DNA from 4 places in the Rhizobium sp. NZLR8 genome. Region 1 is predicted to be linked to each of the others. Evidence: predicted binding sites of a transcription regulator. Region 1 holds the regulator's gene; each other region holds the start of a gene.
What was found. Region 1 encodes LexA, which represses DNA repair genes until DNA is damaged. Its sites were predicted from a motif close to TGTTCNNNNTGTGTTCNG; they were not measured.
Positions count from the first base shown of each region.

Region 1 (4,756 bases):
TTCGCCGTAGAGAAGCAGATAGCAGACCTCGAGGAAGTCGCCATGCTCGGCCAGTTGCTCGATCGGATAGCCGCGATGCAGCAGCACACCTTCGTCGCCGTCGATGTAGGTGATTTTCGATTCACAGGATGCGGTCGAGGTGAAACCCGGATCGTACGTGAAGGAAGCCGTGTTCTTGTAAAGGGCACCGATATCGATGACGCTCGGGCCGATCGTGCCGCTTTTGACGGCTAGGTCGACAGATTTGTCACCGATTTTTATTGTAGCGCTTTGATCCGTCATGCTGATCCTCCGAAATGGCGGTGGCGCCATAAAAGCGCCATAGGGGTTAAGCGTCCTTACCGATAGCTATATGATCGTGAAGCTAATGCCAAGTTACCGTGCCGGCATTTTGTGCATTGCGGTATCACCTTTTAGGCACTGCAGCGATGAGCCCCGTGCATATCGGAAGCCAATGATTCGCTTAGTCTTTTGGCGCTGGCGATTTTCCCTCATATTTCAATCGATTATCCTTGCCGGATTTGATTAGAGAATGCATTCTGGCCGTCTTCGCGGGTGACCTTGGGCGGCACATGCAGGAAGTGACGACAGTCGAATTGCGGCCGGAAGCAGGCGCCGGCTCAGCCGGTCCCTCCGGTTTTTCGCCGCCTATCGTGGTGATACGGCCGACCAGGACGCAGTCGACGACATCTTTGCGCCACCGGCTGCTCGCCGCAGCCCGGCAATCGATTGGCGCCGGCATGCGCATGCTGGGCGAGGAGGCGGATCATGGCCGCTTGCTGCTTTTTTCGCCGGTGTTTCTCGGCGCCGGGGCGGCCTTCTGGTTTGTTGCGGCATCCGAATTTCCGCTTGTTGCATCGCTGCTCTCTCTGTTGGTGCTGACGATCGCGGTTCTCATCGTCGGCCGCAGCCGGGCGGCATTGCGGGCGACGCTGCTGGCGCCTGCACTCGTGGCCGGCGGCATGCTCTGCGCACAATTCGAGAGCTGGCGGGCTTCGACGGTGATCCTCGATTCCTCGGTGACGACGACAGTGACCGGCCGAGTCGAGCGGCGAGAAGGCGACGGCCGTGGGCGCTGGCGCTACATTCTTGCCGTCACCGGCACGGAGGCGCCGGAGTTGAAGCGGCCGCCGGGACGCATAACCGCGATCGTCCGCGGCGCCGACATGCCTTTCGACATCGGCGACCTCATCACCGGCAGGGCACGACTGACGCCGCCGGCAGGCCCCGCACTTCCCGAGCTCAACGACTTCTCCTTCGGTGCCTATTTCGATGGCATCGGCGCCAACGGCTTCTTCTACGGTGCGCCAGAGAAGGATCTGGAGGCGGGTCCGCAGGCTGCCAGATCGACATCGGCAGCTCTGCTGGAATGGCTTTACCGCCTGCGCAGTAGCATTGGCGACCGCATACGATCGATCCTGCCCGGCGACACCGGCGCTTTTGCCGCTGCTTTGGTGACCGACGAGCGACGCGCCATCTCGAATGCGACGACGGAGGCGCTGCGCCAGTCCGGCCTTGCTCATATTGTCGCGATCTCCGGCCTCAACATGGCGCTGTCGGCCGGCATCTTCTTCGTCGGCTTCCGGATGCTGCTCAGCCTTTTTCCGGGCGTCGCTCAGGCCTATCCGACAAAGAAGATCGCCGCCGCCGGCGCGCTCAGCGCCGTCACCGCCTACTACCTGATTTCCGGCTTCGGGGTCTCGGCCGAACGTGCCTTCATCATGATGGCGATCATGCTGGTCGCCGTCTTCTTCGACCGGCCGTCGATCAGCCTGCGCAATGTCGTTCTCTCGGCGCTCGTCATCATCGCCATTTCGCCGTCCGAAGTCTTGGGCCCGAGCTTCCAGATGTCCTTTGCCGCGACATTGGCACTCGTATCGGGTTATCAACTGTGGAAGGACCGGCGCGTCCGCGAAAACGCCTTGCTGAAACTGCCGGTCTTCCGACCGGTCGTTGCCGTCGCCGGCTTCTTCGGCGGCGTCTTCCTGACCTCGCTGATCGGCGGTTTTTCCACGGCGCTGTTTTCGATCGAACATTTTCATCGCCTGACCGCTTACGGGCTGCCGGCAAATCTCGCGACGATGCCGATCATCTCCTTCATCGTCATGCCGGCCGGGCTGCTGGCGATGTTGCTCATGCCGTTCGGTCTGGACGTTCCGCTCTGGAAGGTGGTCGGCCTCGGCCTCGACCTGGTGATTGCGGTCGCCAAAACGGTGTCCGGTTGGGGCGGTGATATCGGCATCGGCCGCTTGCCGGCTTGGTATTTCGCTGTCGCCGTGGCCGGCTTTCTGCTGCTGACGCTGCTGCGCACCCGGCTGCGCCATATCGGCACATCGATTATCGCCGTCTCTACGCTCGGCGTGCTGCTTCTGCCGCTTCCCCGGGCGCCGGATCTGGTGATTTCGGAGGATGGCAGTCTCGTCGCAGTGGTCGCGGCTGCGGCAATCGCTTCCAACCGCGAAAACCCGCCGGATTTCATCTTCGATCAGTGGCAGAGAGCACTTGTCCTGCCGACGCATTTCCCGCCGAAAATGCTGGATGGTCCCGCTGTCCCGCCGGAGGGAGACGACCGCCGCGTCAGGCTTTCCCGCGATCAGCAGAATGAAGCGAGGGCGGCGATGCGGGCGGCTGTCGCCGGTGGTGAAGCAAACCGCTTTTCCTGCGTCAAAAAGGCCTGGTGCACATCAAGGCTCGGCAATGGTCATGTGGTTGCCGTCATCGACAACGCTGCCTATCTCGGTCCGGCTTGCGACGCGGCGGATATCGTCGTGACGTCGGTCCGCCTGCGGTTCAACAGCTGCCGATCAGGAGCGACGCTCTTTACCGGTGAGACGCTGCGCAGGACTGGCTCCGTCGAGCTGCGCTTCGCCGATGCCGGCCTGGAGGTCGTGACCGCATTCGAAACCCTGTCGCGCCCATGGAAGCGCCATCGCGCCTATGACTGGCGCAGCAACAGTTTTGCCGAATCCGGCCTCTCCAATGTCAGTGATAGCGGCGAATGAGGCCGACGAGCTTGCCCTGCACCTTGACGCGGTCCGGCCCGAAAATCCGGGTCTCATAAGCCGGATTGGCAGCCTCCAGCGCGATCGAGGCGCCCTTGCGGCGGAAACGTTTGAGCGTCGCTTCTTCGTCATCGACCAGGGCAACGACAATGTCGCCGGGACTTGCGGTGCTGCCGTTGCGGATGATTACCGTGTCGCCGTCGAAGATGCCGGCGTCGATCATCGAATCGCCCTTGACCTCCAGCGCATAATGTTCGCCGGAGCCGAGCATGTCTGCGGGAACGACGATGTCGTGGGTGTTATTCTGGATCGCCGAGATCGGAACGCCGGCAGCGATCCGGCCCATGACCGGCACGGAGACGGAGTTGCCGTTATCGGCGACCGGTTTTGCAGGAGCGGGGGCGGCGACCGGCTGCGGCTTGCCGAGGCTGCCCTCGATGACGCTTGGCGAAAAGCCGCGCCGGGGCTGGATGCTCGGGCTGTAGGCCTCCGGAAGCTTGATGACCTCGAGCGCCCGGGCGCGGTTCGGTAGGCGGCGAATGAAGCCACGCTCTTCAAGCGCTGTGATCAAACGATGAATGCCGGATTTCGAGGCCAGATCCAGGGCATCCTTCATTTCGTCGAAAGAGGGCGGAATGCCGGATTCCTTCATGCGCTCATGAATGAAAAGCAGGAGCTCCTGTTGTTTGCGCGTGAGCATCGACGTGTGACCCCTTGATTGAAACAAATCCAGAACAGAACACTATATGTTCCATATGTGTTCCGCAAGTAGCTAAATTTCCGTAAAACTTGCCGCCAACTCGTTGAGTTTTTTATTTTCATTCGCCGGATTGGCGCACATGTCTTGCATTGAAGGTGGCGCTGTCGCACCCTCTTGGCGTTTCAGGGAGGGATATCATGAACGAGCACTCGGCCAAACCGCACCCGCTGGATCATGTCGTGCTGCCCGTTGTCAATATCGACCTGGCGCGCGAAAGGCTCGGCAAGCTTGGCTTCACCGTTGCCGCCGATGCCCGCCATCCCTTCGGAACGGAGAATGCCTGCGTCTTCTTTGCCGACAAGACCTATCTGGAGCCGCTCGGTATCGCCAGCCGCGAGGAGAGCGAGGCATCGGCGCGGCAAGGCAATGTCTTCACCGCCCGCAATCGGGCCTTCCGCTTCCGCTGTGGCGAGGAGGGGCTTTCGGCGGTGGCGTTCGGCACCGGGGATGCCGGCCGCGCTCATCGGAGCTTCGTCGGCAGCGGATCGAGCGCCGGCGACATGCTGCAGTTCAGCCGGCCGATGAAAATGCCGGACGGTTCCGAGACCATGGCCGGCTTCAAGCTGGCCTTTGCCGCTGAGTTGCGCGCGCCGGATTTCTTCCTCTTCTGTGTTGAGCGCATCAATCCTCTGCCGGCCGATCGCGGTGCGCTAGAGACGCATGCCAATGGCGTCACCGGCATTGCCGAGATCGCGCTTTGCGCGCCGGACCCCTCTGCATTCGCCGCCTTCGTCAGCCTTGCAACGGCGCAATCGGCCGTCGAGAAAACCGGTTTCGGCGTTAATATCGCGGCGCCGAATGCGAAAATCAGCCTGATGACGCCGGAAGGGCTGGAGGCCTATTTCGAGATCGCCGTCGCATCCGCCGACCGCGGCCTGCGCGGCCGGGCTATCCTCTTTGCCGTCACCGATCTTGCCGTGACAGAAGCGCATTTGGCTGCTAACGGAGTGACCTACACGCGCAAGAACAATCGCATTCTGGTGAAGCCCGCGCC
Region 1 covers NZ_JABDVY010000007.1:212,922-217,677, forward strand. Annotated here, with positions in the region: gene gltA (citrate synthase) at 1-282, opposite strand, end outside; gene HJB89_RS17900 (ComEC/Rec2 family competence protein) at 573-3,002, shown strand; gene lexA (transcriptional repressor LexA) at 2,983-3,702, opposite strand; gene HJB89_RS17910 (VOC family protein) at 3,900-4,756, shown strand, end outside.

Region 2 (4,756 bases), on a different contig from region 1:
CCTGGGGTGTCAGGGTAGCCCGCAAATATTCCCGCTGGAGTCTTGGGACGGTTTCAATGGAGAGACGCGTCAGGAGAGCGTCTTCAGCAGACACCTCTGCCCCGCGGGCGAGGACCGGCATAGCCAGGGCTCCGCAGAGAAAAGCAGCCTGAATCAGATTTCGACCTAAACCCATGTGGAGCCCTCGGCTTCACAAGCATGGTAGCGATGATGCCGCGCCGGCGCCATAGGAGTGGTTGCACCTTCCAAAAATTCCCTTCTCCTTATTCGTCATGCTTACAAATACCAACGAAATTTTGGTTCTCGCCGGCCCGATCGCTCCGCGAATCTCACCAGCGGAAATTTCGCCTCACCGGCTGCAATCCATTCCGCCCATTGCTGACGGCAAAAATCACGCTAGAGTATTAACTATCGCAAAGTCTCCCCGGAGGAACTGGGAGATGCTGCGCTTCGTTTCTGTCGACAATCGTGGAGGAGCGTCAATGGCAACTGAAAGATGGAACAGCCCGGTCAAGGTTGGTTTCGAAGGTGCGGATGCGCGAACGGTCAATGGTCCGTTCGATGCGCTGAAGTGCCTGGCGGATCTCTGGCCGAGTATGCGCGGGCTTCGTTATATCAAGGCCCGCAGCACCTGCCGGGCAGCGCTCGACGGGCGCAAGAGCGTGGAAGAAGCAAGAGCCGAGTTTCTGGCGGCCGCCGAAGAGGCGAAGCTGAAGTTGCATTAGCACTTCGGCAAGGAATTTCGGGCGATTTTCGCCTTCTGGGCGCGCAAGCGTGCCGGAACGGGATAATGCTTTAATTTTGGGCTTTAATTTTGGTTTAACCCTGCAACAAATGCTTTCCGGGATTTGATGCAACAGGCGTTGCGCCTGGTACAGGTGTCTTCACGGAAGATGCCCAGCCATCATGATGATGGTTAGAGGCTCGTACTCTCTGCGGAAACGCAGGCGAGCCTCGTCCGAGCAGGACCGCCTTTTTTCAGCAATCCGCGCCGCTCTCATTCGCGATCTCGACATAACCGACACCGATGATGGTACCATCTGCCGCGCGGATGAAGGAGGGCAGATAGTGAGGCTCTACCGGTGTGCAGGCGACGGCCCCGGTATATTCGTTGAGGGCGATCTGGTCCTTCGGCAAAGCGGAGTAATTCGTGCCGGTTTCCAGCGAGGCATGGGCGGAGCCGGCAAAGACACCACAACCCACTATCAAGGTCGTTGCCCACAGGCGAGGAAGCAACTGCATGAGAGTCTCCAGCGGTTAGGTCCGGCCTTTCAACACGCGAGAGAGCATTTTGGTTCCCTTCATGCATCGCAAAGAGATGAGCGCGCAGATCGGCGGAGCATCTCCTTCACCGGACTTTTATTTGATGCAGGTCGTTGTCCTAAAACCGCTGCACACTTTTAGGCGACATGCATTAGCGTCGCAGCAAGCGAGCACGCACATAGCCTCGGCCGACGACGCCCTCGGCGATCTCGATCGCCCGCTCGACATCGCCCCGCCGGCGCACGAAGCCCTCCAGGATGACATAGGAGCCCGATAGGCTGACGGTGATTTCGCCGGCTTCGATATCGGCGGCCGCATGAAGGGCGCTCTCCACCGAGGCGCGCGTCGCGGCATCGCTGTGGCCCTGCCGGCCGGGCTCGCCATGCCCCGTGAATGCTGGAAAGCCGAGCACCGTGAACGTTTCCTAATGTTGGTTGATGACTGTTAACGCCGCAGCGACGCATTCGTTGCGTCCCCGGGAAAAGAAGAGCCTGCTCGACAGCGATACCTGCGCGGTGGCATGGGCACCCCTTGGCGAAAGGCGCCGCGGCTTCCATATCTGGCTGCAGTCGAAAGAGGGATGATGACGATGAAAGCGCTTCTGTCCGCCTTATTTGCCGGGGTATTGCTTGCCGGCTGCTCGTCGGCCGATACGCCGGCGCTCGACCCCATTCCCGGCAGCATCACCTATGGCGGGCAGCCGCGAACGAAGCTCACCAAGTCGCCGGTCGGCAGCGCCGTCTATAACCAGTTCTACAATGGGACCGGCCAGCGCGTGGAGGAAACCTATATTCTTCAGCCGGACCGCAGCCTGAAGCTGGTGCGGCGCGTGATCGGACCGGATTTCCCCGATTGACGTTGCGTTGGAGCGGCAGGCTTGACAGCGGCTGAAATCGCGAACATTCAAGGAACATCTAATTTTCCGCAGTGATTCTGCGAGAGCCCGACCGGACGGCTGGATGTATCTCGAAAAGCTCAATCCCCAGCAGCGCATGGCCGTCGAGCACGGCACGCTCATCGACGGCAGTCATATTGCCGGGCCGCTGCTGGTCATTGCCGGCGCCGGCTCCGGCAAGACGAATACGCTGGCGCATCGGGTCGCCCATCTCATCGTCAAGGGCGCCGATCCGCGCCGCATCCTGCTGATGACTTTCTCCCGCCGGGCCGCCGCCGAGATGATGCGGCGTGTCGAGCGCATCTGCCGCGACGTGCTGGGCTCGAATGCCGGGGTCATGGCCGATGCGCTGTCCTGGTCCGGCACCTTCCACGGCATCGGCGCGCGGCTGTTGCGCGATTATGCCCAACAGATCGGCCTCGATGCCGACTTCACCATCCATGACCGCGAAGACAGCGCCGATCTGATAAACCTGATCCGGCACGATCTCGGTTTCTCAAAAACCGAAAGCCGGTTTCCGACCAAGGGCACCTGCCTTGCCATCTATTCCCGGGCGGTGAATTCGGAAACCGCGCTCGATCAGGTGCTGCGCGACGCCTTTCCCTGGTGCGCGGCCTGGGAGAAACAGCTCCGTGAGCTTTTCGCCTGTTATGTCGAGGCGAAGCAGAGCCAGAACGTGCTCGACTACGACGATCTGCTGCTCTACTGGGCGCAAATGGTCGGCGAGAGCGTGATCGCCGAGGATATCGGCAGCCGCTTCGACCATGTGCTCGTCGACGAATATCAGGACACCAACCGGCTGCAGGCGTCGATCCTGCTGGCGCTGAAGCCCGGCGGCCAGGGGCTGACCGTCGTCGGCGACGATGCCCAGTCGATCTATTCCTTCCGCGCCGCGACGGTGCGCAACATCCTCGATTTTCCCGCCGCCTTCAGCCCGGCCGCCAATATCGTCACCCTCGACCGCAATTACCGCTCGACGCAGCCGATTCTGGCGGCGGCCAACGCCGTCATCGATCTCGCCTCGGAGCGCTTCACCAAGAACCTGTGGACCGAGCGGCAATCATCCGAGCGGCCGCGTCTGGTTTCGGTGCGCGACGAGGCCGACCAGGCGCGTTATGTCGCCGACATGGTGCTCGACAACCGCGAGGAAGGCCTGACGCTGAAACAGCAGGCCGTGCTGTTCCGCGCCTCGCATCACAGCGGGCCGCTGGAGGTCGAGTTGACCCGGCGCAACATTCCCTTCGTCAAGTTCGGCGGGCTGAAGTTTCTCGACAGCGCCCATGTCAAGGACATGCTGGCCGCCCTTCGTTTCGCGCAGAACCCGCGCGACCGGGTGGCGGGCTTTCGGCTGATGCAGATCCTGCCGGGCGTCGGGCCGTCGACGGCGCAGAAGGCGCTCGACCTGATGGCCGAGGATGCGAGCCCGATATCGGCGCTTGCCGCCATGCCGGCGCCGCCGCGCTCCGGCGAGGACTGGACGTCCTTCGTGTCGACGCTGCAGGAGCTGAAATCCGGCAAGGCCGGATGGCCGGCGGAAATCGGCCTGGCGCGGCAATGGTACGCGCCGCATCTGGAACGGCTGCACGAGGACGCAGCGACCCGGCAGGCCGATCTGCTGCAACTCGAGCAGATCGCCGGCGGTTATGCCTCGCGCGAGCGTTTTCTCACCGAGCTCACTCTCGATCCGCCGGATGCGACCAGCGACCAGGCAGGCGTGCCGCTGCTCGACGAGGACTATCTCATCCTGTCGACCATCCATTCCGCCAAAGGCCAGGAATGGACGAAAGTCTTCATGCTGAATGTCGTCGACGGCTGCATTCCGAGCGATCTCGCCGTCGGCGCCACTGCGGAAATCGAGGAGGAGCGCCGGCTGCTCTATGTGGCAATGACCCGCGCCCGGGATGGTCTCGACCTCGTCGTGCCGCAACGCTTCTTTACCTATGGGCAGAATTCGCAGGGCGACCGGCACGTCTACGCCTCCCGCAGCCGCTTCATTCCGGCAACTCTGCTGCAGTTCTTCGAGGCCTGCAGCTGGCCGCAGGCAAAGTCCGGAGCTGCCGCGCAAGCGCAGGCGCGGCAGGTTCGCATCGATGTCGGCGCCCGCATGCGCGGCATGTGGCGATAACCAGATAATCCATCAAAGCGAAAGCGGCGGCTCGGCCGGTTTCAGGAAGCGCTCGACCGTTGCAGCCCCGACAGCCTCGATACTTGCCGGCGACCATTTCGGATTGCGGTCCTTGTCGATGACGGCGGCGCGGATGCCTTCGAAGAAATCGGGATTATCCAGCATCTGCAGGCAGGCGCCGAGTTCACGGCCGAGGCATTCGGCAAGTGAAGCGCTGCGGCGGCCGGCTCTCAGCAGCGCCAAGGCGAGTTTCAGGCTGGTCGGCGAGCGGGTCATCAGCACCCGGCGGGTCTCGGCGGCGAAGTCGCCCTCCTCCCCGGCAAGTGCTGCCAGGATCTCCTCGACGCTGTCGAAACAGAAGACGCGATCAATCACCGATGCGTTCTGCCTGAGCCGGCTTTCACCTGCAGGCTCCGAAAGCGCCTGCAGCACCGCATCGACATCGCTGGGGGAGCCGGCGCGCGGCAGGACAG
Region 2 covers NZ_JABDVY010000009.1:79,329-84,084, reverse strand. Annotated here, with positions in the region: gene HJB89_RS20030 (hypothetical protein) at 1-175, opposite strand, end outside; gene HJB89_RS20025 (DUF982 domain-containing protein) at 483-725, shown strand; gene HJB89_RS20020 (hypothetical protein) at 979-1,242, opposite strand; gene HJB89_RS20015 (BON domain-containing protein) at 1,415-1,675, opposite strand; gene HJB89_RS20010 (hypothetical protein) at 1,853-2,119, shown strand; gene HJB89_RS20005 (ATP-dependent helicase) at 2,223-4,283, shown strand; gene HJB89_RS20000 (enoyl-CoA hydratase/isomerase family protein) at 4,296-4,756, opposite strand, start outside.
Region 2: HJB89_RS20005 (ATP-dependent helicase) is a predicted target of LexA. The motif match lies at 2,159-2,176, and genes of this name have one in related genera.

Region 3 (4,756 bases), on a different contig from region 1:
TGCGGTTTTCCCAGGCAAGGCGCGAAGCGCCTTTGCCAAGAATTGCGTAAAAAGTCAGGTCAATTCCAGGAAAAGTGCCTTGCGGTTTTCCCCGGGGCAAAGCGCGAAGCGCTGTTGCCCAGAATTGCGTAAAACAAACGGTTACAGCAGTGACAGTTGCACGCCGCTACCATCAGGCGGCACGAACAGGTCGTCGCGCAATGGCATGCCGCGTCGCGTCAGGCCGAAACGTCTTGCCGCCATTTCAAAGCGCCGGGCGATCTGCCAGGCATAGGGACCGGCGCCCTTCATACGTTTGCCGAATTCGGCATCATAATCCTTGCCGCCGCGCATCGAGCGCACCAGCGACATCACATGCCGGTAACGATCGGGGTAGTGCTGCAGCAGCCAGTCGCGAAACAGCGGGCTGACCTCGAGCGGCAGCCTCAGGATGACATAACTCGCCTCGGCTGCGCCGGCAGCCTTGGCCGATTCGAGGATGCGTTCCAGCTCGTGATCGTTCAGCGCCGGGATCAGCGGGGCGGCCATCACAGCCGTCTGGATGCCTGCTTCCGACAGCGTGTGAATGGTCTCCAGCCGGCGCGGCGGCGTGGCGGCGCGAGGCTCCATCGTCCGGGCAAGCTTGCGGTCGAGCGTGGTCACGGAGATGCCGACGCGCACCAGGTTCTTCGCCGCCATATCCTGCAGAATATCGAGATCCCTCAGGATCATCGCCGACTTGGTGACGATCGATACCGGATGGTTCGCCTTGTTCAAGACCTCAAGAATGCCGCGCATGACGCGCCACTCCTTCTCGATCGGCTGATAGGGGTCGGTATTGGTGCCGATCGCGATCGCCCGCACCTTATAACCCGGCTTGGCGAGTTCCCGCTCCAGCAGTTTTGCCGCATCCGGCTTGGCAAAGAGCTTCGTCTCGAAATCGAGCCCCGCCGAGAGCCCCATATAGGCATGTGTCGGCCGGGCGAAACAATAGATGCAGCCATGTTCGCAGCCACGATAGGGATTAATCGAACGGTCGAAGGGAATATCCGGCGATTCGTTGCGGGTGATGGCCGTGCGGGGTTTCTCGATCTGCACGTCGGTCTTGAACGGCGGAAGCTCTTCCAGCGTCTGCCAGCCGTCATCGATGGTTTCCCGCTGCAGCGCCTCGAACCGCCCGGTCGGGTTCAGTCCCGCCCCACGCCCGCGCCGCCGATCGACCTCGATCCGCAGGCCGGAAGACACCATCATCGCATCGGCAATATCTGCTGTGTTGGCAGGCGCGAATGCGGCCTGCCCTGCCAGGGACTGCTCTCTCATCGGATTCTCCCGTGACGGAAAGCCATCGCTCCCGCCCGTTTTGATGATTAAATTCCTATCCGCAAAACAAGAACAATGCAAGAACAAAATGCGGAAAACGCCGCTGGCAAAATTTTGTGCGGCGCATTATGAATAGGCAATGTTGACGGTTGTTCTCGAATGTCAGGATCAGGAATCTGAGCTGGCGCAGACCCTATCGGTATTGGTGGCAGGCGCGGTGGAGGGGCTCGTCAGCGATGTGGTCGTGCTTGATCACGGCTCGCGCGACGGCACCTCGCGGGTCGCCGACGCCGCCGGCTGCCGTTTTCATTCGCAGTGGGATATCAAGGACATCGTCCGCTCGGCCCGCGGCGAATGGCTGCTTTTCGTCGAGCCGGGCGCCAGACCCCAGGCCGGCTGGATCGACGAGATCGCCGAATATGTCGCGCTGAACAAGCTGCCGGCGCGTTTCACCGCCTCGCGCGGCTACCGGCGCCCGTTCCTCCGCCGCCTCGGCCGCGCCGTGCCGCCGCTGGAGCTTGGTTTGCTGATGCCGAAGAAACAGGCGCTCGCCGCTGCCCATAGCGGCATGCGCCTTGCTGAGTTCGCCAAGGGTCAGAAGCCACGCAATCTCGCGAGCGAACTGATTCCCTCCTGGGTCGCCAGAGCCGCGCGGTAATATTCGCGCTCCTCCCGTCATCGCGCAAAGATGGCGCCCAATGGAATTTTGCGCTATAATTCGTCGATGGCGCCGCCGAAGCGCCTCGCTTCGCAACGGATGGCCATGGAATGCCGGTGGACGGCAGAACAGGTCAGCGAAAATCTCCTCTTCTGCCGGGGTCCCGGCGAAAGGAGGTGCGTCATGGCACACGGTATGGTCTACGGCCTGCTGGCCGTCATATTGCCGACATTGATGATCGCGCATCCGCATTCGGCAGCATCGCAGACGATGCTCAGTTGCGCAGGCCGATCCGACGTCGTCAATTTCCTTGACAGGAACTTCGCTGAAAAGCTGACGGCAGTCGGCCTGGTCAACCAGAACGCCGTTCTCGAGGTCTATGCCGCCGAAAGCGGAACCTGGACGCTCGTCGTCACGGATGTTCATGGCATCAGCTGCATCCTGCTGTCGGGTGATAGCTGGGAAACGATGCCCGCTTTGCCGGGCCTTGCCATATAGCGAATTCAAAAGCGCGGCCCGCTTTAGTTGTTTTATGAATGTCGGTATCCCGGAACCGCGGCACACTCCCGGGCGACATGCATTATTTCGCCGCGCCGCGTTTCAAATGCTCGTCCAGACGCGGCATGATTTCGACGAAATTGCACGGCGCGCTGCGGTAGTCGAGCTGCCCTTTCAAAATGCCGTCCCAGGCATCCCGGCAGGCGCCGGGCGAGCCCGGCAGCGCGAAGATGAAGGTGGCGTTTGCAACGCCTGCCGTAGCGCGCGACTGGATCGTCGCCGTGCCGATCTTCTCATAGGAGATGCGGTGGAAGATGGCGGAAAAGCCGTCCATGCGCTTTTCGAACAAAGGTTCCAGCGCCTCAGGCGTCACATCGCGGCCGGTGAAGCCGGTGCCGCCGGTGGTGATGACGACGTCGATCTCGTCCCGTTCGGTCCAGGCCTTCACCCGGGCTGCAATTTTCTCCCGATCGTCAGGCACGATCGCTCGGTCGACCAGCCTGTGGCCCGCCTCGGTAATTCGCTCCGCCAGCGTGTCGCCTGACTTGTCCGTCTCCGGAGTGCGCGTATCCGAAACTGTGAGAATCGCGATGCCGACGGCGATGAAGGGCCGCTTTTCTTCCAGACCAGCCATCACATGCCTCCTGAAACCGTTTCCGTTACCTGAAAATACCAGTCGGGCCGCTCGGCGTGAAGAGCTGCCGCCGCATCTTGCGCGGCCGTCATGCTGGCAAAGATCCCGAAACAGGTGGCGCCGGAACCGGACATGCGAGCCAAAAGCGCGCCGCGCGCCTGCAGCATCGCCGAGATTGCCGCAATCTCAGGCACGAGATCGCGCGCAGGCGGCTCCAGGTCGTTACGGGCAGCGCCAATCGCCGCGAGCCAGCCGGTAGCCCCACGAAGACCCGGAGCGAGGTTCAGAGCCGGATTGTTCTTTGTCGCCAGTCGGCGGAAAACCTTGGGCGTCGAGACACCCTTCAGCGGGTTGGCGAGCACCATGGCAAACGCGGGCAGATCCGGCACGGCTTCGATCTGTTCACCGATGCCGTGGGCAATCAGCGGCCGGCTCTCAAGGCACATCGGCACGTCGGCGCCGAGCTGCAGCGCCAAGGGCGCGAGCGTCTCCACGGGCAAGGTCGTCTCCCAGAGCCGCATCAGCCCGCGTAGCGTCGCGGCCGCATCGGCTGAGCCGCCGCCGATGCCGGAGGCGATCGGCAGGTTCTTTTCCAAGTGGATGTGAACGGGGAAGGCGAGGGGGCCGACCGCCGCGCGCAACAAATCACGCGCCCGCAGCACCAGATTGGCTTCGCCGTCGCCGGCAAGCGTCTCGCCGAAACGGCCCGACAGGGAGAACGCGTCGGCCGGCGCGCGCAAGAAGCTCAGCCGATCGCCGCAATCTGCGAAAGTGACCAGCATATCGAGCAGATGATAACCATCTGCCCGCTGACCCGTCACATGCAAAGCGAGGTTGATCTTCGCGCGAGCCTCTTCGGTGACACTGAAAGCGCCTGATATGCCCTCGTCAGGCATGTCTCGCCCGTCAGGATTTCTTGTCGACCGGCGGCGGGGTGACCGGTGCCGGATCCGGCTGCTTCTTGTCGGCCGCTTTGGCATCGTCGCTGGCGGCAGGCAGGCCGTTGGCGACCTTTTCCTTGATCTTCGGGATCTCGGCGGCTTCGGGTTCGGAGGCGAGCGCCCGGTTCCACTGATAAACGGCTTCGAGCTTGCGGCCGACGCGCCAATAGGCATCGCCGAGATGGTCGTTGATCGTCGCGTCGCCGGCCTTGATCTGTGCTGCCCGTTCCAGTTCGTCGACGGCGTCGTCGAAGCGGTTGAGGCGGAAATAGGCCCAGCCGAGCGAATCGATGATGTAGCCATCGTCTGGGCGAAGGTCGACGGCCTTCTTGATCATGCCGAGACCTTCGTCGAGGTTCCGGTTCATGTCGATCCAGGAGTAGCCGAGATAGTTCAGCACCTGCGGCTGGTCGGGATTGAGCTCCAGGGCCTTGCGGAAGTTCGGTTCCGCCTGGTCCCACTTCTTCAGCCGCTCATAGGCGATGCCGCGCTGGAAGAAGACGCTCCAGTTGGCACGGCCGGGAATCGGACCGATCGCTTCGACGGCCTTGTCGTAATTGGCCGCCATCGCCTCGTAGTCCTTGGCGTCGGAGAGCACGCTGCCATAGGCGAGGTAGCTGCGGATATCCTTCGGGTCGGAGGCGATCAGCGCCTGCAGGTGCTTGCGCGCCTCGTCTACCTTGCCGCCCTGGGCAAGGGCGAGGCCGAGTTGCAGTTCGGAGATGC
Region 3 covers NZ_JABDVY010000020.1:16,530-21,285, reverse strand. Annotated here, with positions in the region: gene HJB89_RS29780 (PA0069 family radical SAM protein) at 142-1,299, opposite strand; gene HJB89_RS29775 (glycosyltransferase family A protein) at 1,439-1,957, shown strand; gene HJB89_RS29770 (hypothetical protein) at 2,141-2,455, shown strand; gene moaB (molybdenum cofactor biosynthesis protein B) at 2,538-3,089, opposite strand; gene HJB89_RS29760 (4-(cytidine 5'-diphospho)-2-C-methyl-D-erythritol kinase) at 3,089-3,985, opposite strand; gene HJB89_RS29755 (tetratricopeptide repeat protein) at 3,996-4,756, opposite strand, start outside.
Region 3: HJB89_RS29780 (PA0069 family radical SAM protein) is a predicted target of LexA. The motif match lies at 1,368-1,385, and genes of this name have one in related genera.

Region 4 (4,756 bases), on a different contig from region 1:
CGCTGGCGGCCCTGTTCATTGCCCAGGCAACCGGCATCAATCTCTCCTGGGGTGACCAGATCCTGCTGTTGCTGGTCGCGATGCTGAGCTCGAAGGGTGCGGCTGGTATCACCGGCGCCGGCTTCATCACGCTTGCCGCCACACTTTCCGTCGTGCCCTCCGTGCCGGTCGCCGGCATGGCGCTCATCCTCGGCATCGACCGCTTCATGTCGGAATGCCGGGCGCTGACCAACCTCGTCGGCAATGCCGTGGCGACGATCGTCGTGGCGCGTTGGGAAAACGAGTTGGATACCGCGCAGCTTGCCAGAGCGTTGGGCGGCCAGACCGGTGAGGATATTTCGGCCGCAGGTCTCCAGCCCGCCGAATAACCAGTCACTTCATCGCATCTACGGAGCGGCCCGTTATTCGACGGGCCGTTTCTCTTTCTGCATCAGCGGTTATTGTCGCCAAGAAGCCGGTCGTAAACGGCGCCGATCGCACTCGCTTCCTTCTCCAGCGCGAAGTGCGCCCTGACATGACGCAGTGCATTCTCGCCATGCGCGATCGCCAGACCGGGATCTGCGATATAGGGGGCGATGGCCCGACTCAGCGCCTTGCCATCGCCGGCGGCGATCACCGCCCCTGTCTCGCCCGTGACGACGAGTTCGGAATAGGCGCCCGCGTCCGATGCCACGACGGCAGTGCGCGAGGCCATGGCTTCGAGTGGCGTCAGGCCGAAGCCCTCGTTTCTGGAGGGGGCGACGTAAAGCGTCAGGCGGCGATACCAGACCTTGATATCAGGCACTTCGCCGAGGAAGAGGATACGGTCGCTAAGCCCGGCGGCGGCGACATCGGCCTTGAGCCTGTCTGCGAATGCCGTGTGCTCCGCCGTTACCCGGCCGGAGACGACCGCCGTCCACTCGGGATGCTGCGGCAAAAGTTCGATCATCGCCTGCACGAAAAGATCGGTGCCCTTCTGATGGCGCACGCGGCCGAAGCAGCCGACGAGATGGCGGCCGGGCAGACCGGCAGCGGCGATGCCGTCGTCTGTCGTTTCCGGCGGATGGAACAGGGCAAGGTCGACGCCGTGCTGGATGACCGTGTGCGGCACCTCGAGGAACGAGCCGGAACGGTCGCTGGTCGCGATAACAGCGTCCATGCGGCGGATCAGCCATTTCGTATAGGCGGTATGGCGGCGTTGGGCGGCCGAGGTGAAAAGCAGCTTCAGCTGCATGCGCAGGAGATGGCGAAGCATTATGCCGACGGCCATCTCGTTGTTGCGGCGGGCGTGCCAGACGCGCTGGCGCCGGCGCGCCGGCTGGCGCCAGAGGCCGAGGAGCTGTGACCATCTCAGTTTCGGCAGGCCCTCCGGCAGGCCGGGACCGAGAGTTGCGATCCTGATGCCGAGCCGGATCTGGCAGGGGATGAGCTGGACGATGGTCGAGGTGACGCCGGAGAGCCGGCGCTTGAAATTGGGCGCGATGATCTCGACGTCACGAATGTCCGGCACGGGAGGGGTCTCGTATCTGGCGGCCAATCAGCCCCAGGAAACCTGGAGGATTTCGTAGGCCTTGGCGCCGCCGGGCGCATTGACCTCGATGGAATCGCCGACCTCCTTGCCGATCAGCGCACGGGCGATCGGGGAGGAGATGGAGATGCGGCCGGCCTTGACGTCGGCTTCCTGGTCACCGACGATCTGGTAGGTCTTTTCTTCCTCGGTGTCCTCGTCGACGAGCTTCACCTTGGCGCCGAACTTGATCTTGTCGCCCGACATCTTCGTCAGGTCGATGACCTCGGCGCGCGCCGTCAGGTCTTCCAGTTCGCTGATGCGGCCTTCATTGTGGCTCTGGGCTTCCTTGGCGGCGTGATATTCGGCGTTTTCGGAAAGGTCGCCATGGGCACGGGCTTCGGCGATCGCCTCGATGATTCGAGGGCGCTCCTCCTGCTGACGCCAGCGCAGTTCTTCCTGCAGCTTGACGAAGCCACCCGGTGTCATTGGTACCTTTTCAACCATTTTTCTGTCCTTCACTCCTTGTATCCACGCAGTTAGGCGCAAACACAAAAGAAAACAGGTCCCGAAGGGGAGCTTCGGAACCGTGCCACAATCCTAGTTAAGTGCTTATAGCAGATCGCCAAGGCCGATTTCCAGAAAATTCGGATATACGAAATGCGAGCCGCCGCGACAGCGGGTCGTCCGTCGCAAAAACCGGCAAAAGATCGGACCACCGCGGTTGACTTTGCTCTAAGGAACATATAGTGAACATTCTAATGAAGAAGTCGCTAACAGAACGCTTGGCCATCCTTTCCGACGCAGCGAAATATGATGCTTCCTGCGCGTCCAGCGGCACGGTGAAACGCGATTCGGCGGCAAGCGGCGGGCTCGGCTCGACCGAGGGGTCCGGCATCTGCCATGCCTATGCCCCGGATGGGCGATGCATTTCGCTTCTCAAAATATTGCTGACCAATTTCTGCGTCTACGACTGCGCCTATTGCGTCAATCGTTCGTCGAGCAATGTCGAACGGGCGCGCTTCACGCCCGAGGAGGTCATCTGGCTGACGCTGGAATTCTACCGCCGCAACTATATCGAAGGCCTGTTTCTTTCCTCGGGCATTATTCGTTCGTCCGACTACACGATGGAAGAGATGGTCCGCATCGTCCGCGAACTGCGTGTGACGCATAATTTTAGCGGCTATATCCATTTGAAATCAATCCCCGAAGCATCGCCGCGTCTTATCGAGGAGGCGGGACTCTATGCCGACCGGCTGTCGCTCAATATCGAGTTGCCGACGGATAACGGCATCAGCCGCTTTGCGCCGGAAAAGAAACCCGCCAATATCCGCCGATCAATGGGCGATCTCAGGCTGAAGATCGAAGCCGCCGGCGAACCGACGCTGCAGACAAAGAAGCGTCAGCGTTTCGTGCCGGCCGGCCAGAGCACGCAGATGATCGTTGGCGCCGACGGAGCGAACGATGCGACGATCCTGGCGACCAGCGGCAGGCTTTACAGCAGCTACGGCCTGAAGCGTGTCTATTATTCCGCCTTCAGCCCGATCCCGGATTCGTCCAAAAACCTGCCGCTGATCAAACCGCCGCTGATGCGCGAACACCGGCTCTATCAGGCCGACTGGCTCTATCGATTCTATGGTTTCGGCATCGATGAGGTCACCGCCAACCAGGCAGGCGGCATGCTCGATCTGAACCTCGACCCCAAACTTGCCTGGGCGCTCGCCAACCGCGCCGATTTTCCTGTTGATATCAACAGGGCCGAGCGCGAGCGGTTGCTGCGTGTGCCGGGTCTGGGGACCAAGACCGTCAAAGCGATCGTTTCGGCACGCCGGTTTCGTCGCCTGCGGCTCGACGATCTCTCGCGGCTCGGCGTGTCGATCAAGAAGGTCCGATCTTTCATCTCGGCGGAAGGCTGGTCGCCGCGCCGGCTGATCGACCGGCCGGACCTTCGCGCCATGTTCGAGCCGAAACCCGAACAATTGTCGTTGCTGTGATGCGCCGGGTCGTGCTTGCAGGACGGGGCGAGCTTGCCGAATGGCGCGATGCCGCGCGCGCTTTTGCCGCCGCCGGCATATTGCCTGATGAAATCGATTGGCGCGAAAAAGCCGCGGAGCCGGATCTTGCATTTCAACGCGACGCCATGCCGCCGACGCCTGCGATAACACGCAAGCCGATGACGGTGCCGCCAGCCTTCATCGAGCTGGCGGAAACGGTTCTCTGCAATTCCGATCCGGCACGGTTCTCGTTGCTTTACCGACTGCTCTGGCGACTGCAACTGGACCGGCAATTGCTGGAAGTGGCCTCCGACGAGGACGTCGTGCGGGCCCGGCTGATGGCGAAAAACGTTCGGCGTGACGCGCACAAGATGACCGCTTTCGTCCGCTTCAAGGAGGTTGGTGCCGCAACGGCAGATCGTCGAAAATTCCTCGCCTGGTTTGAGCCGGACCACCATATCGTCCGGCGCACGGCGCCCTTCTTCCAGCGCCGTTTCACTGACATGGATTGGCTGATCGTCACGCCCAAGGGGTCGGCCGCCTGGGACGGCGAGCGGCTGACGATGAGCGACGCGCCATGCGAGAAGCCCAATCTCACCGATGCCACCGATGAACTCTGGCGCACCTACTATGCCAGCATCTTCAACCCCGGCGCGATTGAAGCTGAAGGCGATGCAAGCGGAAATGCCAAAAAAATATTGGAAGAACCTGCCGGAGGCCGACCTCATCCCCGGGCTGATCGCATCGGCGGAGAGCAAGGTGCGGGCCATGGCCGCGCGCGAGGCGACGCAATCGCTGCCCTTTCACGACCGCCTGCAGGACGCGGCGCGCAATATCCCTGCCGAACCCGAGGCGCCGGCCGGCACGCTGGAAGCGTTGCGCGCGGAAGCTGACGTCTGCACCCGCTGCCCGCTTCATGCCAAGGCGACGCAGACCGTCTTCGGGGAGGGACCGCGCGATGCAGAGGTGATGTTCGTCGGCGAGCAGCCGGGCGACCAGGAGGATATAGCAGGACGCCCCTTCGTCGGTCCGGCCGGCCGGCTCCTCGACCAGGTGATCGCCGAGGCGGGCATCGACCGCTCGACGCTTTACGTTACCAATGCCGTCAAGCATTTCAAATATGAGCCGCGCGGCAAACGCCGTATCCACCAGCAGCCTAATATGGGCGAGGTAAAGCACTGCCGCTGGTGGCTCAATCTGGAGATGGGGCTGGTCGAGCCGAAGCTCATCGTTGCCATGGGGGCAACGGCGCTCGCGGCGCTGACCGATGTCAAAC
Region 4 covers NZ_JABDVY010000011.1:247,425-252,180, forward strand. Annotated here, with positions in the region: gene HJB89_RS23295 (dicarboxylate/amino acid:cation symporter) at 1-368, shown strand, start outside; gene HJB89_RS23300 (glycosyltransferase family 4 protein) at 431-1,489, opposite strand; gene greA (transcription elongation factor GreA) at 1,517-1,993, opposite strand; gene HJB89_RS23310 (putative DNA modification/repair radical SAM protein) at 2,248-3,480, shown strand; partial or broken gene HJB89_RS23315 (UdgX family uracil-DNA binding protein) at 3,480-4,756, shown strand, end outside.
Region 4: HJB89_RS23310 (putative DNA modification/repair radical SAM protein) is a predicted target of LexA. The motif match lies at 2,225-2,242, and genes of this name have one in related genera.